One region of the Parabacteroides sp. HGS0025 genome, then DNA from elsewhere that is predicted to be linked to it. Evidence: riboswitches for the same ligand, from Rfam matches in the RefSeq annotation. Region 1 holds a riboswitch; each other region holds the start of a gene.

Region 1 (4,358 bases):
TGTTGGGCGCTCAGATATTTCTGATTTGTTTTCGTATCGAAAATATCCCCCGGCATCAGGTCGGGCAAACCGATCTCCGTGCCGTAAAAGTCACGGTTGAAAGCACCGCGTACGTCCAGCACATCCTTAGCTGTCAGATCGGCGCTCAAAGCCAGGTAGCCGGAGAAACGTTTGTTCTGGTTATCGCGCCAGCCGTCCTGATCTGAGAAGTTCACGTTCGCATAATAGTTGACCGGCCCGATCAGGCGGCCGCCCATACCTACTGTGGCCTGCTTGTTATCGTAGCTACCGTAGCTGACACGTGCATTGACTGTCTGTTCCGCTTTCGGGGAAATACGGACAACGTTTAATATACCGCCGACGGCAGAGTGTCCGTAGAGAACCGAAGCCGGCCCTTTCAGTAACTCAATCGATTCGATGGCCGACAGGTCGGGGAAAGGGTAGGAGTTATTGATGGCCGAACGCTCGTCGCGCACTCCGTCTATCATCAATACGGAATGGTCGAAACCACGTACCGACAGTTGCTGGAATGCCCCGTAACTGGTTTGCATACGCACACCGGGCATAAAGCGCACAGCTTCCTGAATATCGCGGATACCCCGTAATTCCAGGCTGCTTCCGGATACTTTATTAACTGAAACAGGCAAATATTTCATCGGAACATTCAGCTTTGTTACCTGCGGAATGTTTCTTTTGGCCGTTTGTACGACAACTTCCTGGATGCTGAATGTGGTGTCCGAGAAATTGGTATATTCCTTTTTCTGTTGGGCCTGCATCGAATTGACGCAGAGGGCAGTCAACGGTAATAATGTCAAAACCTTTTTCATCTTTTCAATCCTTTTCAGTTGCGTAAGTTTTCTTTTTTTCCATGATGTCGATCATCTTATGCTTTGCAACAAAGCGGGCGTGTTCGATGAAGATATTTTGTATCTCGGGGTTCTGTCCGAGGCCTTCCATCAGGACGGAAACTTCGTAGCCATTGTCTTCCAGCTCTTTCTTCCAGTCGCCGGCAATGTCGTTGTTGGCATGGTCGCCCGCAACGAACATAAAAGGTATGAGCATAACCTTCTTCACACCGCTGGCTTTCAGTTTGGCAAGCGTGTTGTCGAATGACGGATAACCTTCGATCGTTCCGACGTGGAAGTTGGTATATCCTTTGTCTTTCAGCATATAATCGGTCATGGCATATTGGGCGGTGGAAGGAGTGTATGTTCCGTGACCGACCAGGACGGTAGCGCCTTCTTTGGCTCCTTTCTTTGCAATGGCGGCAATGACGGCTTCGTAATCTTCAGGCATGTAAAGCAGCGGATTGCCGATGCGTACGTCTTTGAATTCCTTTTCCAGGGAGGTTACATCTTTACGCAGCGATTCCATTTCCACCCCTTCGATGATGTTGGTCGACTGGATAAGGATGTGGGTGAAGCCTTCCGCTTTCAGTTGTTTCAGTGCTTCGGCCGGGTTTAGCTTTTCAATGCCGCGTGCTTTAAGGCGGCGCATAATGATCCGTGAAGTGTAGGCTTCCCGCACTTCCGTGCCTTCGAAGGCCTCACGTGCCTTCTCGTTGATGGCGTCGATAGTAAGCGCACGGGTTTCGTCGTAAGTGGTTCCGAAATGAACCATCAGGACAGCGGCTTTGTCGCCGGTTTGCATGGAGGCAAAGAAGTCGGATGACTTGAAGTTGCCTTCTTCATCGTGGGGAACGCCTGCATGTACCATAGAGATACTCATCAAACAGCCTACAAGAAGGGCTGCCAGCAGATTTTTCTTTTTCATTAAAAGAGATTTGTTTGTATGTTCATAATAGCCCTCCTGACCCCGGGAGAACGAATTAACTATATGCCTGGCAGGTTTCCTGACTTGCCCGGAAAGCGACCTTCCCGTCCTGATGCGGACAGTGGTGTGAGTATGCTTTCCTTTTATAATGGGCTTCACAGTAGCGGGCACTGTTCCGGATTCGCACCGGATTCCCTTTTATACGACAACCGGAAGTCGTCGTATCACCTAAGCGGGGGCAAAGATAGAAAATTATTTAAAAAGAACGGGATTTTATACTATCTTAATTGGTTCTCTCGGAACAACTATGTAATAGCTCCTGTTTCATTACCACAAATAAAAAACCGGACATAAAATGTCTGTTTAGTATTAACGCCAAACAATTTATATATGGAATGGTTTGTAGATTTACTCAAACACTATCCGGAGCTGGCCATTTTTCTCACACTGGCTTTCGGCTTCTGGATCGGGAAGTTTAAAATCGGGAAATTTTCGTTGGGTACCGTCACCAGTGTCCTGCTGGTCGGAGTTTTGATCGGACAGCTGCATATCGATATCGGGGCACCTATCAAATCAGTATTCTTTCTGCTGTTCCTCTTTGCCGTAGGCTACAGTGTAGGGCCCCAGTTCTTCCGTGGATTGAAGAAAGAAGGACTTCCGCAGGTGCTTTTTGCCGCACTGATGTGCCTGTTCTGCCTGTTCGTCCCTTTTCTGTTGGCTAAGCTGATGGGATACAATGCAGGGGAAGCAGCCGGGTTACTGGCCGGTTCGCAGACCATCTCCGCCGTATTGGGCGTGGCGGAAGATACGATCAATCAGGGCGGATTGAGTGCAGCGGATAAAACGTCGATGATAAACGTGATGCCTGTGGCTTATGCCGTTTCCTATATTTTCGGTACGGCCGGTTCCGCCTGGATCATGAGTGATATCGCCCCGCGTTTTCTGGGGGGATTAGCCTCCGTGAAGAAAGCCTGCAAAGAGCTGGAAGCTAAGATGGGAACTGACGACGAGAGCGATCAACCGGGCTTTATGCCGGCCGCCCGTCCGATCACCTTCCGTGCCTATAAGATCAGTAACGACTGGTTCGGTGCCGGTAAAACGGTACAGGAACTGGAAGATTACCTGGAAGCAGAGGGACGGCGTTTGTTTGTCGAACGTGTCCGTATCAATAATATCGTTTATGAGGTAAAACCCGATCTGATGCTTATGAAAGGGAATGAAGTCGTATTGAGCGGCCGTCGTGAGTTTGTGATCGGTGAGGAAAACTGGATCGGGGAAGAGGTGAACGATATCGAATTGCTGGACTTCCCGGCCGAGACATTGCCCGTCCTGATCTCGCGCAAGAAATTTGCCGGTATGACGGTTGCCCGTCTGCGTAAGGAGAAAGTGATGCATGGCGTCAGCATTAAAAGTATTAAACGGGCGGGCATCAGTATTCCCGTCCTCGCTGCGACAACCATCGATCCGGGGGATATGCTCGAACTGGTCGGTACCAAGATGGAAGTGAATGAAGCGGCAACCACTTTAGGATATGCCGATCGTCCGACCAATCAGACGGATATGGTCTTCGTAGGGTTGGGTATCTTCCTGGGGGGTGTGATCGGTTCGCTGGCACTTCATTTCGGAGATATACCTGTCAGCCTCAGTACCAGCGGCGGTGCCCTGATAGCCGGACTGGTGTTCGGGTGGCTTCGTTCCAAACATCCTACCTTCGGGCGTATTCCGGAACCATCGCTTTGGGTTCTGAATAACGTTGGGTTGAATATGTTCATTGCCGTTGTCGGCATTACTGCCGGGCCGAGTTTCGTAACCGGTTTTAAGGAAGTGGGCGTGAGCCTGTTCGTGATCGGTGCGCTGGCAACGACCCTGCCACTGATCGTAGGTGTCCTGATGGGGCGCTATCTCTTTAAGTTCCATCCGGCAATAACACTCGGCTGTACTTCCGGTGCACGGACAACGACCGCCGCCCTCGGAGCTGTGGAAGATGCCGTTGAAAGCCAGACGCCTGCCCTGGGATATACCGTTACATACGCAGTAGGTAATACCCTGCTGATCATCTGGGGAGTGGTCATCGTCTTGTTGATGAGCTGACGATCCTGATACTAATTACTTATACATTATATATAATATGGAAGAAAACAAGAAAATCGTAGTCACCCGTGAATACGAAAAGAAAATGTCGGAGATCAGTCCTTTCGAACTGAAGAACATCCTGATTGAACTGGCCGACGAGAGTGCCCGCAAAAGTACTCATATCATGTTGAATGCCGGACGGGGTAATCCTAACTGGATCGCCACCACGCCACGCGAAGCTTTCTTTCTGCTCGGCCAGTTCGGAATGGAAGAATGCCGCCGGGGAACGAAGCTGGAAGACGGGATGGTCGGCCTGGCCGGTATCCCTCAGAAACCGGGTATCGCCTACCGTTTCAGGGAGTTCCTCGACAAACATGAAGGAACACCCGGTTCCCAGCTTTTACGCGATACCTATAATTATATGGTGCACGAGAAAGGTGTCGATGAAAACGACCTGGTGCATGAATGGGCCGAGGGCGTGATCGGCGACCAGTATCCTGTTCCCGACCGCA
Region 2 (4,358 bases), on a different contig from region 1:
AACCCTTTTTTTCAGACGGAAGAAGAGATACTGGAAGAAATAGAAACCGGTTTGCTGCCGGGGCTGAAAGGAGTAGAACCTTCTTCCGTCCATTTTTATGGAGCCGGTTGTGCTTTTCCGGAAAAGAACGAAATCATCAGGCGTGCCGTCAGTCGGCATCTGCCTGTTCCGGTGGAAGTGGGGAGCGACTTACTGGCTGCCGCCCGTGCTTTGTGTGGCGACCGTCCCGGGATCGCTTGCATTCTGGGAACGGGGTCTAACTCCTGCCAGTATGACGGAAAGGAAATAGTGAAGAATGTTTCCCCTTTGGGCTTTATCCTGGGGGATGAGGGGAGTGGTGCCGTATTGGGAAAATTGCTGATTGGCGATGTCCTGAAAGACCAGTTGCCACCGGCTTTGAAAGAACTGTTCCTTTCGCAGTATGAATTGACTCCGGCATCGATTATGGACAGGGTGTACCGTCAACCTTTCCCTAACCGTTTCCTGGCCGGTTTCTCTCCTTTTATTCTGGAACATCTGGATGAGCCTGCTGTCTGGGAGTTGGTGACCCGCAGTTTCCTGGCATTCTTTACCCGGAATGTGAAGCAATACGATTATTTTGATCTGCCGGTTCATCTGGCCGGTTCTGTTGCCTGGCACTATCAGACGGTATTGAAAGAGATTGCTTTCGACCTGGGTATCCGGCTCGGAACGATCATTCAAAGCCCGATGGAAGGGTTGATCAGGTATCATAGTGGTATATCTGAAACTAACTGAATAATACGAATATACAATATGTCCTTTGACAAGATAACGGAAAAAGAGTCCTTATACGATAATCTGGAAAATAAGTCGGTACGCGAATTACTGGAAGATATAAATACAGAAGACCGGAAGGTGGCACTGGCTGTGCAAAAAACAATCCCTCAGATTGAAAAGCTGGTAAACCAGATCGTTCCCCGGATGAAACAGGGCGGGCGTATCTTTTACTTGGGAGCCGGAACCAGCGGCCGTCTGGGAGTGCTCGATGCTTCCGAAATACCGCCTACTTTCGGTATGCCTTCCACCTTAGTGATCGGCCTGATTGCCGGTGGCGATACGGCACTTCGCAATCCGGTGGAGAATGCGGAAGATGATGTTAACCGCGGTTGGGAAGAATTGCAGGAGCATCAGGTCACCACGAAAGATACAGTGATCGGTATCGCGGCCTCGGGTACGACCCCTTATGTGATCGGTGCTTTACGTAAGGCACGCGAACAGGGGATTCTGACCGCTTCGATATCCAGCAATCCCGATTCGCCTATGGCTGCCGAAGCCGACGTAGCCATCGAAATGATTGTCGGGCCTGAGTTCGTAACCGGGAGTTCGCGTATGAAATCCGGTACAGGGCAGAAGATGATCCTGAACATGATATCGACTTCCGTTATGATCAAGCTGGGACGTGTCAAAGGCAACCGGATGGTGAATATGCAACTTACCAACCAGAAGCTGGTCGACCGGGGAACCCGTATGGTGGCGGAAGAACTGGGACTCAGTTACGGCCAGTCGCAACGATTGCTCCTGATGTACGGTTCTGTAAAGGCTGCCATAGATGAATACCGTGCCCATAATAAATAAAATTTATTGGTACGGATACTGTTTGTACTAAAAATATCTCTATATTTGCATCATGCATTGTTCCGATCCTGTTTTCGCAGGAAAGGATTAAAAGGGAATTGGGTGAAAATCCCAAACAGTCCCGCTGCTGTAAGCTTCATAACGTATCAGGCAATACTTTTGCCACTGTTCTGTAAGGAGAATGGGAAGGCGCTTGATCCGGAAGTAAGTCAGAAGACCTGCAAGGCATATTATTTCGACGGCTTCGAGGAAAGGCCGGAAGAGAAGATAAGGCATTTGTAGCCTTCACTATTCTTGCTTCAACTTTCCGTATAGCTGTCCTTTTAACTATCTGTTTTTAATTATTTTGCCATAATAATTAGGAAAAGAGGCATGGATCGGCTGGCGGGATGAGCTCCGTAACCGGTGCATGCTTTCCTTTTTAACGGGTGAACAGTTTGCAGGGATTATTTGTTTATTATGGGAAAAGTCTGTTTATTTGTAGCTGAATTTAATAAAGAATAAGAATATGAAGAAGATTGTTGGGTTTGTTTTATTTGCATTGATGATGTTAATGGCTATTCCTGCACAGTCCCAAATTCGTTTTGGGCTTAAAGGCGGGGTGAATATTTCTTCTATCCATTTTACGAATCTGCCAAAGAATCTGAAGTCAGATAATGTGACCGGTTTCCAGATCGGGCCGATGATTGAAGCAATGGTGCCGATGGCTGGTTTAGGTGTGGATGCTGCCGTCCTTTATTCGCAGAAAGGGTCGGACGAGTTTAAAACCGATTATATCGATGTGCCGGTCAACCTGAAATGGAAATTCGGCTTGCCGATCATTAAGGCGTATGTGGCTGCGGGGCCGTATGTAGGTTTCCGTGTAGGCGGGGATAAGATATGGGATGTAGTAGGCGACCAGTTGGAAGCTAAGAGTTTTAGTGCCGGTCTGAATTTCGGGGCGGGCGTGGAGCTTGTCAAGCACCTGCAGGTAGGTATCAACTATGGCCTGGGACTGACGGATAACTACAGCGCAAAGAAAATCGATTTGAAAGGAAAGAACCGCGGATGGTCTATCACAGCCGCTGTCTTGTTCTGATAACAGATGGAAAGATATGCAGGGCCGGGCTTTAACAGTCCGGCCTTTTTTGTTACTTTTGACCTCGTAAATGAAATATGCAGATGTCATACTACCCCTGCCGTTGGAGAATAGCTATACCTATAGCATTCCTTCCGATCTGGAAACAGCCGTTATTCCCGGTTGCCGGGTAATAGTTCATTTCGGCAAGAAACGCTATTATACGGCTATCGTAATGGATGTGCACGAGCGTAAGCCCGATACGGATTTTGAAACGAAAGAAATTTATGCCCTGCTGGATGCAACCCCTGTGCTTCGCAGGCCGCAGCTTCGTTTCTGGAAATGGATTTCCTCTTACTACATGTGTAAGCTGGGCGATGTCTATAAAGCCGCCCTGCCTTCCGGCCTGAAACTGGAAAGTGAAACAGCCGTTACCTATAATGCCGACTACGAAGCGGATGGCCCGTTGAGGCCGAACGAACAGGCTGTCCTGGATGCCTTTAAAGGTGTCTTGAAGCTAACGGTGTCGGAACTGGAAAAAAAGACCGGCCTGCGCAATGTCGTTCCGGTGGTTGCTTCCCTGATGGCACGCGGCGCAGTGATGGTGAGTGAGGAAATGAAACGGGGATTTGTACCGAAGATGCAGACCTTCATCCGTTTATCGGAGGAGTATGCCACGGAAGAACGTTTGCAGGAGGCATTTGCCGATTTTAAGCGGGCAAAGAAGCAGGAGCTTTTACTCGTTTGTTTTCTGGACTTGAGCCATGCCTTGAATCCGGCATTGGTACAGGAAGTCTCAAAGAAAGAATTGCTGGAACGCAGCGGCTGTTCGTCCACCATACTGGACGGATTGCTGAAGCGGGGAGTACTGGAAAGTTACGAGAAGGAAGTGGGACGTTTGCAGGTTCCGGTTTGCCGCCTGCAACCGCTCAGTCCGTTAAGTCCTGCACAGGAAAAGGCTTACAATGAGATACATGATGTCTTTACTACCAAAGAGGTTTGTCTCCTTCATGGGGTTACTTCGAGCGGTAAGACGGAAATATATGTCCGGGTGATCGATGAGGTGCTGAAGCTGGGGCGGCAGGTATTGTATATGTTGCCCGAAATAGCCATCACGACACAAATAACCGAACGGTTGGCAAAGCTTTTCGGGGATAAACTGCTGGTATATCATTCCAAGTTTTCGGATAACGAACGGGTGGAGGTGTGGAATAAGCTGCTGCATGGGAATGGCCCGATGCTGGTGCTCGGAGTACGCTCTTCCCTTTTTCTGCCGTTTAAGGATCTGGGTTTGATTGTTGTAGACGAGGAACATGAGAATACGTATAAGCAACAAGATCCGGCTCCCCGGTATCATGCCCGGAATGCTGCGATAGTGCTGGCCGGTATGCACGGTGCCAAGACGTTGCTCGGTTCTGCCACTCCTTCTATCGATTCTTATTTTAATGCAACATCCGATAAATACGGGCTAGTGGAGCTGACTACCCGTTTTGGCGATTGCCTGATGCCGGAGATTATCCCGGTGGATATCAAAGAGCTGAAACGGAAGAAGATCATGAAGGATACACTGTTCTCCCCTTTGTTGGTGGAGAAGGTGAATGCGGCGCTGGCTCGTGGCGAACAGGCTATTCTCTTTCAGAACCGCCGTGGATTTGCCCCGTTGATCGAGTGTAAGAGTTGCGGATGGGTTCCTCATTGTGTCAAC
Region 3 (4,358 bases), 1.7 Mb from region 1:
AACAAACCTCTGTTCAAAAACAGTTATCAGCTTATTGCCTACAATCTGGTATTTTGAAAAACGGTCTGCAGAAACCGGAACCTGATAATAGTATTTCCCTTTGTAGATCGTTTCTTCCTTTATAGTTGCTGTAACATCCACTCCGTCATTCTTAAAGTCGATAGTAGGCTGTTCCTTCAATGAGTCCACGCTCTTTACCAAAATAGCATCGGTAGATCCCATACCACCTGTGGCACCTACCGTTACCCAAAGGTCAAAGTGGGTGGTAGAAGCTTCCGGTTCTTCGGGATCTTCCGGAGTTTCAGGTGTTTCAGGTGTTTCAGGTACTTCAGGAACTCCAGGCTTTTCGGGTTCGATCTCCGGATCATCACTCGAACAAGCATTAAAAGATAAACTAAATAATGTTGCAGTAAATGCGCAGGCAAATAATTGAAACTTTTTCATCTCATATATAATTTAATTAATGAATAATCTGAATTTACAGAAGAACGAACGTCCCGGCTTCTGAAGCATATAATTATCGTAGAGGGTATTATCAAAGAGGTTATTACATTCCAATGATATATTATACCGCTCTTTATTCCATGAATACGAAAGAACTGCGCTATGCAGATGTTGTGTCGGAATTTTCGATTTACTTTCTAATACGCCGTAACCTTCCCAGGTCAGGAAGAACCAATGGACATACTGATAGTTATATCCTACACGGATCTTACTATTCTTTTGGAACAGGTCGCGAAGGATAAAATTCAGCTCGGCGTTACTGAACAGCCAAGGGCGGTTCGGCACTTTATTATCATAAGAGATAGACGGTTTTCCGTCTGCCCTGTACTTTTGTTTATCGCGGGCATCCTGATAGCTGCAATTGACAATTGCCTGCAGGTAATCTTTCCAGTTATAACGCACTTCACCTTCAACACCCTTTATGTCTACACTGGAAACATTTTCATACTGCATCATACCTTCCGACTCTGAGACTACCGCATGGATATAATCGTTCACATCCCGGTAAAATGCATTGGCTTCATAATACAAGAGATGTCCGGGAGCCAAGCGTACGCTTCCATAAGTTCCCAGATTGACATTATTACTACTTTCCGGATTCAACTTCACATTCGGATAAATAGTTGTCCCGTTACCGAGTAACTCCCTGGCTAACGGCAGACGGACACTATGTTCAAATGAAGCTTTCAACGCCAACTCTTCCCAAAAAGAATAACGGGTACCGACACCGTAACCAACATTGTTCTTAGTCGAGGAAGAAGCTTCGCGGGAACCGGTGATCCAGTACAGGTCTTGCTGTTGAATATTCAGATGGTTGATATAGTCTTTTACGAAAAAGGTATTATCCATCTTTCCGTTGAAGAATGACTGGTTGTAAGACAAGCCCAGGATATGTTTGGCCAACACATCATTCGATGGTTCGAACTCGGTATCGATCTCATCATACCGGTCATTTCCTGTACGGCTCAACAGATAATTCAGGTTAAAAGAATGGTTCCTGTTCAGCTGGTAATCCAGGTTTGTACGGACAATGGTCAACGGACGCTTATAATGACGGAGCGAACGGTCGCGGCCGGTTATTTCATTTCGTGAACTTTCTATATAATCGCCATCCCAGTCATATTTACGGAAGGCGGTATCGACCGTCAGCGAATGATCCCAGGTATGGGAAAGGGATGCATTCAGCTTGAGGTTATTTACCAGAAAGTTATGTTTGAGGTAACGGGCAGAGAGGTTCCAGGCATCGACCTGCCGTTCCGCCATACCGTACACCTTACTCTGGATCGAGCCGGTCTGCAATTCTTTATCCACTTTGGTATAAGAGCCGGAGATAAAGAAAGCATCGGCCCATGACTTATTGACGAAGCCGACTTCCAGTTGTCCCAGTAAGGAGAAATAGTCGTCATGGAAGCGTCGGCGATTGGCTGAAATATACTTACGGTTGGCTTCATCCCATACTTCAACCCCTTTCATCATATAATCATTCTTCGAGTAATTGACCCCGATTGTCGGCTTGATGATCAAAGAGGTCTTTGGTTCGACGAATTGTGCATTCAGGTCTACTTTATGCGTATGGAAAGAACCGATACCATACGAAACATCCAGATAGTTTTTCTTATCCTGGTTGGTGATAATATTGATAGCGCCCCCCAGCGCATCAGCTCCCAAGTTGGCAGGGACAACGCCTTTATAAATTTCAATCCGGTCAATGATATTGACCGGCAAGTTCGCTAGCGAAACACCACTCCCCTTTGCATCCAACGGCATCCCGTCGATGAAGTAACGGACAGAGTTACCGGACATTCCGTTGATAGACAGGTCGAAATCGGAACCTACCCCGCCTTCTTCCCGGATCTTGATACCGGTCGTCCGGTTGACCATTTCGTTGATATTTTTCAAAGAATTGACCTGCGGTTTAATATCCAACGCATTTACGGCAAAAGCTCCTTCTTTGACTTGTTGGGTTTTGGTTTTACCATATACTTCTACGGAGTTAAGGGTTACGGAATTTTCTTCCATAACAAAATCCATCGTCCTGTTTTTACGGATATCGATTGTGGTCTTTATTGTATTATATCCCAGCAGAGTTACGATAAGCGTCTGTTTACCGGGAGTTACCGCCAGTGAATAACGTCCCTGGTCGTTGGTATAAGTACCGGCTGTCGTATTTTCGATAGCCACAGTGACCAACGGAAGCGGTGTACCGTCTTTTTCCTTCACTTCACCTGACAAAATAACCTTATTCTGTGCAGCCAGGGACACAGGAAACAAACAAATCAATAATAAAAGCACGTGCATGAAACCTCTCATTCCATCAAATTCATTAATTGTTTTACTGATGCTTCCGATGAAAGATAATAACGCACATGGATAGACAGAACTACCTGGATAAAAAGGTAAAGTCCTTACTTACATGTTTATCAGCCTTATTCCTCGAAAGCTTTAAACTAATCATTCTGGCAGGTCTTCTGACTTACTCCATCTTTGGGCGTCCTTCCCATTCATTGCGAACAGTGGATTGAGTTGTACCCAAAGACTTTGGCGGAGCTTACAGCAGCGGGTCTGTTCAGGATTCGCACCTGATTCCCTTTTCATCACTTTTCCGTAGATATGGAATTGCGACACCAAAATCGGTCACAAAGGTACAGATTATTTTGAAACAATAGTGGATTTTTTATAATTGATCGAATATTTGTATAAATGGAACAAACTATTCTTTACTTTTGTCAGCAGAATATAATTACATAACAAACCTAAAAAATATGAGCAATTCATTCAAGCCGGCAACCCTCTGTGTGCAAGGTGGCTGGCAGCCGAAAAAGGGAGAACCGCGCGTACTCCCTATCTATCAGAGTACTACATTCAAGTATGAAACCAGCGAACAGATGGCTAAATTGTTCGACCTGGAAGAAAGCGGTTACTTCTATACCCGCCTGCAAAACCCGACAAATGATGCCGTAGCATCCAAGATCGCCGCGTTGGAAGGTGGTGTTGCAGCGATGTTGACTTCTTCGGGACAGGCTGCAAACTTCTTCGCTTGTTTCAATATCTGTGAAGCTGGCGACCATATTGTAAGTGCAACCGGTATCTACGGAGGTACTTATAACTTACTGTCCGTTACATTGAAGAAACTGGGTATCGAATGTACTTTCATCGATCAGGATGCCAGCGAAGAAGAGATCGGCAAGGCTTTCCGTCCGAATACAAAGTTATTGTTTGGCGAAACGATTTCCAATCCGGGCGTAATGGTGCTGGATATTGAAAAATTTGCCCGTATCGCCCATACGCACGGCGTTCCTCTGGTTGTCGACAACACGTTTGCCACTCCGATCAACTGCCGCCCGTTTGAATGGGGTGCCGATATCGTAACGCATTCTACTACAAAATATATGGACGGACATGCTACTGCTGTCGGTGGTTGTATCGTCGACAGCGGCAACTTCGATTGGGAAGCACATGCCGACAAATACCCGGGTCTTTGCCAACCGGACGAATCTTATCATGGCCTGACTTACACAAAGACTTTCGGTAAAATGGCGTATATCACCAAGGCTACCAGCCAGTTGATGCGTGACCTGGGTTCTATCCAGTCTCCGCAAAATGCGTTCCTGCTGAACCTGGGACTGGAAACGTTACACCTGCGCATGCCGCAGCATTGTAAGAATGCGTTGGCTGTAGCTAAATGGCTTCAGAACTGCGACAAGGTTGCCTGGGTCAATTATCCAGATCTGGAAGGTAATAAGTATTACGAACTGACAAAGAAGTATCTACCGAACGGTTCTTGTGGTGTACTGTCATTCGGCCTGAAAGGTGGACGCGAGGTTGCCATCAAGTTCATGGATAGCCTAAAGCTG
Region 4 (4,358 bases), on a different contig from region 1:
GACTTATGAGGTAAGTCCTTTGAGAAGCGACGTAGGCGGCAACCGTGTTTTCCAGGACAAAATGTACTGGTTACCGATCATGAAGTCAGAGATCGACAAGAATCCGAACCTGGTTCAGAACCCGGAATATTGATCTTACCCATAAATATACGGAAAGGCATGCCGCTCAAAAGGCAAAGCATGCCCTTTCCTATTGAATAACGAACGTTTTTATTCAAACTACAATTTAGAACAATATGAAGAAATTTCTTATTAGCCTGGCCGTTTTGCTGGCCACATCTCCGCTTTTTGCACAGGATATGGCCGTTTCCGGACCAGACAAGAACCTGACAGTCACTGTAGCGGTAGAGAAAGGATCCCCTGTCTATTCTGTTACCTATAAAGGGAAAGTCATTCTTGAAAACTCTCCGCTGGGCGTTGTTACAAACATCGGCGATTTCAGTCGGGGAATGACATTGTACGGACACGAAACCGGAAGTGTAAATGAAGAATATACATTAAACCGTTGTAAAACCTCGCAGGTTCACTATAAAGCGAACCGTCTGTCCTGTACCTTCGAAAACACCGGCCGGAAGAAGATGGATATTATTTTTCAGGTAAGCAACAATGATATCGCCTTCCGGTACGAGTTTCCTCAATATGGGCATACAGCATGTATGGTAATTGAAAAAGAAGCCACAGGCTTCGACTTTCCTTCCCATACAACTACTTTTCTGTCTTCACAGTCAGCTCCGATGATCGGTTGGGAACGTACCAAACCCAGTTACGAAGAAGAATATACATTCGACGAACCGGTAGGAATGCATTCCCAGTACGGTGCCGGATATACCTTTCCTTGCCTGTTTCATGTAGGAGACAACTGGGCTCTTGTTTCCGAATCAGGTGTAAGCAGCTTGTACTGCGGTTCGCATTTAAGCGAAGGGAGTAAAGACGGGCTTTACAGAGTTGCCTATCCTTCGCAGGAAGAGAACAACGGCAACGGAACAGCTACCCCCGGACTGGCTTTACCCGGAGCTACCCCGTGGCGGACTATCACAATAGGCGATAACCTGAAGCCGATTGTGGAAACAACCATTCCGTTCGATGTCGTAAAACCATTGTACGAACCTTCGCAGGATTATAAATTCGGTCGTTCCACCTGGAGTTGGGTAATGTGGCAGGACGAAAGCATAAACTATGACGATCAGATTAAATACATCGACCTGGCTTCTACTCTGGGATACGAATATGTACTGATCGACAACTGGTGGGATACAAAGATAGGTTACGAACGTATGGCGGAACTGATTAAATATGCCAAATCTAAAAATGTAGATGTATTCCTATGGTATAACTCCAACGGTTACTGGAGCGATGCTCCGCAAGGCCCAAAACAACGGATGTCCACTTCCGTTGCCCGCAATAAAGAGATGAAATGGCTGAAAGAACAAGGCGTGAAAGGACTAAAAGTCGATTTCTTCGGTGGCGACAAACAGGAAACCATGAAATTATATGAAGATATTCTGGTAGATGCCAACGAATACGGCCTGATGATTATATTCCACGGTTGTACACTACCCAGAGGTTGGGAACGCATGTATCCGAACTATGTCGGCAGTGAAGCAGTGCTGGCTTCCGAAAACCTTATCTTCAACCAACATTTCAATGACAACGAAGCATTCAACGCCTGTTTGCATCCGTTTATCCGTAATACGGTCGGCTGCATGGAATTCGGAGGAACTTTACTGAACAAGCGATACAACCGAAACAACGATGGCGGAACAATTCGTATCACAACAGACATATTCCAACTGGCCACCGCCGTACTTTATCAGAACCCGGTACAAAACTTTGCCATCGCACCTAACAACCTGACAGATGTTCCTGCATTCGTTATCGATTTCATGAAGCAAGTTCCGACCACCTGGGACGAGATCTGCTTCATCGACGGTTATCCCGGTAAATACTGCGTACTGGCACGACGTCATGCCGAGACATGGTACGTAGTCGGCATCAACGCAGGCAAAGAAACATTGAAACTGAAAGTAACACTCCCCATGCTGGCCGGACAAAAAGTGACAAAGTACGACGACAATAAAAACCGTTCGCCGCGTATATCAGAGTCTAATGTTAAAACAAACGGTGAGTGCCTACTTGAAATTATACCTGACGGAGGTATTATACTGGTAGGTAGTTCTCAAAAATAAATCATTTCACCTCATACGACTCTAATTAACACAACCTTAACGAATGAGCTCAATGCCAGGCCTGCATCCATCGGATAGATATAGTTTTGGTGTTGGGCTCATCTGTTTTCGGAAATTTCAAATCTTTCTTTATAAATCAATCAAAGAAACAAAATAAAGGATTACTTTTGCGCCCGATTTGGTGATACAGCTACATTCCGTACCTGTATAAAAGGGAATCCGGTTAAATGCCGGAGCAGTGCCCGCTACTGTAACACCCATTCCGAAGAAAAGCATCTCTTCATGCCACTGTTTTCGTTTGCAGGAAACGGGAAGGCGCTTTTCAGGGTGAAGCCAGGAAACCTGCCGGTCAGACATAAATAATCAAGTTTTCCCGGGGTCAGGAAAGCCTTTATTAATTCTTAGAAGAACTTCGATGAAAAAGAAAGTTTCACTTACGGCATTATTATGCTGTATGGTAGTATCTATGTTCGCTCAGATATCATTGAGCGGTAAAGTTGTCAATGCCGAAACAAACGATCCGGTGGTAGGAGCCAATATCCGTATAGACCACAGCCTGGCCGGGTGCACGACCAACGGGAAAGGAGAATTCACCATCAACAACCTGCCGGAAGGCGAACATCTGCTAAGCGTCACACATGTCAGCTTCCTTCCCCAGAAATATACTGCCAATACCGGTGAAAAAGATATCCTGATTAAAATGACCGAAAGCTATATCAACCTCGGACAGGTAGTAATAACCGGAACAGGAACACACCGCCGCATGAGCAACTCGCCCGTTCCTATCCAGGTCATTACCGCCAAAGACCTCGGTAATGCCAACGTGACCAGCCTCGAAGACGCCTTGGTCAAGCTCACTCCCAACGTCACGACCATGACGAACGGCATGGGAACGACCCTGAGCCTGAACGGGATGAACGAAGATTATATGCTACTGCTCGAAAACGGTAAACGACTGACTGGCGACGATCGCTATACCCGTATCAACATCGGGAATGTGAAACGCATCGAAATCCTAAGCGGAGCCGCTTCCGCTCTTTATGGTAGCGACGCGATCGGCGGTGTTATCAACATCATTACCGACGATGCCAAGAATACGGTCAACGTATCCAACTACACTCATTATACCAGCAAGGGACGGTTCAGCGAAAACATCAACGCAGATATCAACTCCGGCAAATTCTCTTCCTACACCTCTTACCAGCGCCGGGAAGCCGACAACTGGCAGGTGAACGACACCGACGAGAACGGATACAAGACCGGCCGCCCGATGTCGACAGGCTTCATATCCGACAATATCAGCCAGCGTTTTGCCTATAACGCAACCGACCGCCTCTCCTTCTATGTACGTGGTAATTACTACAATTACAACACACGCCGTCCGGAAACGGCTACTTATTTTAAAAAAGGTAAAAAGAAGGATGAAGACGGCAAACCGATCTACGAAGAGACGCAAGCTTATACTTACAACATGCTCCACGACACCTATACATACGGTGCCGGAGCCAAATACATGATCAATAAATCAGCCTATATAGATGCCGACTTCTTCGCCGACAACTATACATCCAAATACGACTATTTCCTGAAAAGCGGTGATTTCGAACGTGGAGACAAAGAAACCCGTAAGAAGACAAGATATTATAATGCCACCGTTAAAGGGATCTTCAAACCGAACAGCTGGAACAAGGTTTCTACCGGTATCGAATATATCAACGAGAACTTCAGCAGCGAGTCGGACAATATCAGTTTCAAGAACATGTACACATTCGCCCTATTCGCACAGGATGAAATCACCATCTTAAGGGACTTGCAGGCCGTAGTCGGTGTACGCTACCTTTATAATGAGAATTTCAAGAACTACGCGACACCGAATGTCGCCCTGATGTATAAGATCGACCACTTCAATTTCCGTGCCTCTTACGCAACAGGCTACCGCGCACCGACACTCTCCCAGCTGTATGCCACAGACGAGGCAAAAACAGCGAGCCGTTATACCATCGGCAACCCCAACCTGAAGCCGGAGAAAAGCAATTTCTTCTCTCTGAACGGAGAATACACATGCTCACGCTTCTCGATCGCAGCGACCGGATTCTATAACGATATCAAAGACATGATCAATTATCGTGTGTTGAGTGATGAAGAAATACAACAGATGGGATTGGGTGAGCT

Evidence for each region. A riboswitch is a leader RNA that binds a small molecule or an ion and turns the genes downstream of it on or off. The one in region 1 is predicted to bind cobalamin.
Region 2: it holds a riboswitch for cobalamin, as region 1 does, so the genes downstream of both, HMPREF1212_RS23780 (porin family protein) here and HMPREF1212_RS09455 (sirohydrochlorin cobaltochelatase) in region 1, are expected to answer to the same signal.
Region 3: it holds a riboswitch for cobalamin, as region 1 does, so the genes downstream of both, HMPREF1212_RS02550 (TonB-dependent receptor) here and HMPREF1212_RS09455 (sirohydrochlorin cobaltochelatase) in region 1, are expected to answer to the same signal.
Region 4: it holds a riboswitch for cobalamin, as region 1 does, so the genes downstream of both, HMPREF1212_RS20425 (TonB-dependent receptor) here and HMPREF1212_RS09455 (sirohydrochlorin cobaltochelatase) in region 1, are expected to answer to the same signal.

Annotation. Positions count from the first base shown of each region.
Region 1 is NZ_KQ033902.1:2,434,762-2,439,119, forward strand. It holds gene HMPREF1212_RS09450 (TonB-dependent receptor) at 1-827, opposite strand, end outside; gene HMPREF1212_RS09455 (sirohydrochlorin cobaltochelatase) at 832-1,716, opposite strand; cobalamin riboswitch at 1,825-2,020, opposite strand; gene aspT (aspartate-alanine antiporter) at 2,164-3,864, shown strand; gene HMPREF1212_RS09465 (bifunctional aspartate transaminase/aspartate 4-decarboxylase) at 3,902-4,358, shown strand, end outside.
Region 2 is NZ_KQ033904.1:198,322-202,679, reverse strand. It holds gene HMPREF1212_RS23795 (BadF/BadG/BcrA/BcrD ATPase family protein) at 1-756, shown strand, start outside; gene murQ (N-acetylmuramic acid 6-phosphate etherase) at 775-1,596, shown strand; cobalamin riboswitch at 1,637-1,837, shown strand; gene HMPREF1212_RS23780 (porin family protein) at 2,105-2,674, shown strand; gene priA (replication restart helicase PriA) at 2,745-4,358, shown strand, end outside.
Region 3 is NZ_KQ033902.1:724,388-728,745, reverse strand. It holds gene HMPREF1212_RS02555 (hypothetical protein) at 1-444, opposite strand, end outside; gene HMPREF1212_RS02550 (TonB-dependent receptor) at 457-2,814, opposite strand; cobalamin riboswitch at 2,945-3,148, opposite strand; gene HMPREF1212_RS02545 (O-acetylhomoserine aminocarboxypropyltransferase/cysteine synthase family protein) at 3,267-4,358, shown strand, end outside.
Region 4 is NZ_KQ033903.1:834,711-839,068, forward strand. It holds gene HMPREF1212_RS20410 (RagB/SusD family nutrient uptake outer membrane protein) at 1-133, shown strand, start outside; gene HMPREF1212_RS20415 (glycoside hydrolase family 97 protein) at 237-2,186, shown strand; cobalamin riboswitch at 2,349-2,551, shown strand; gene HMPREF1212_RS20425 (TonB-dependent receptor) at 2,602-4,358, shown strand, end outside.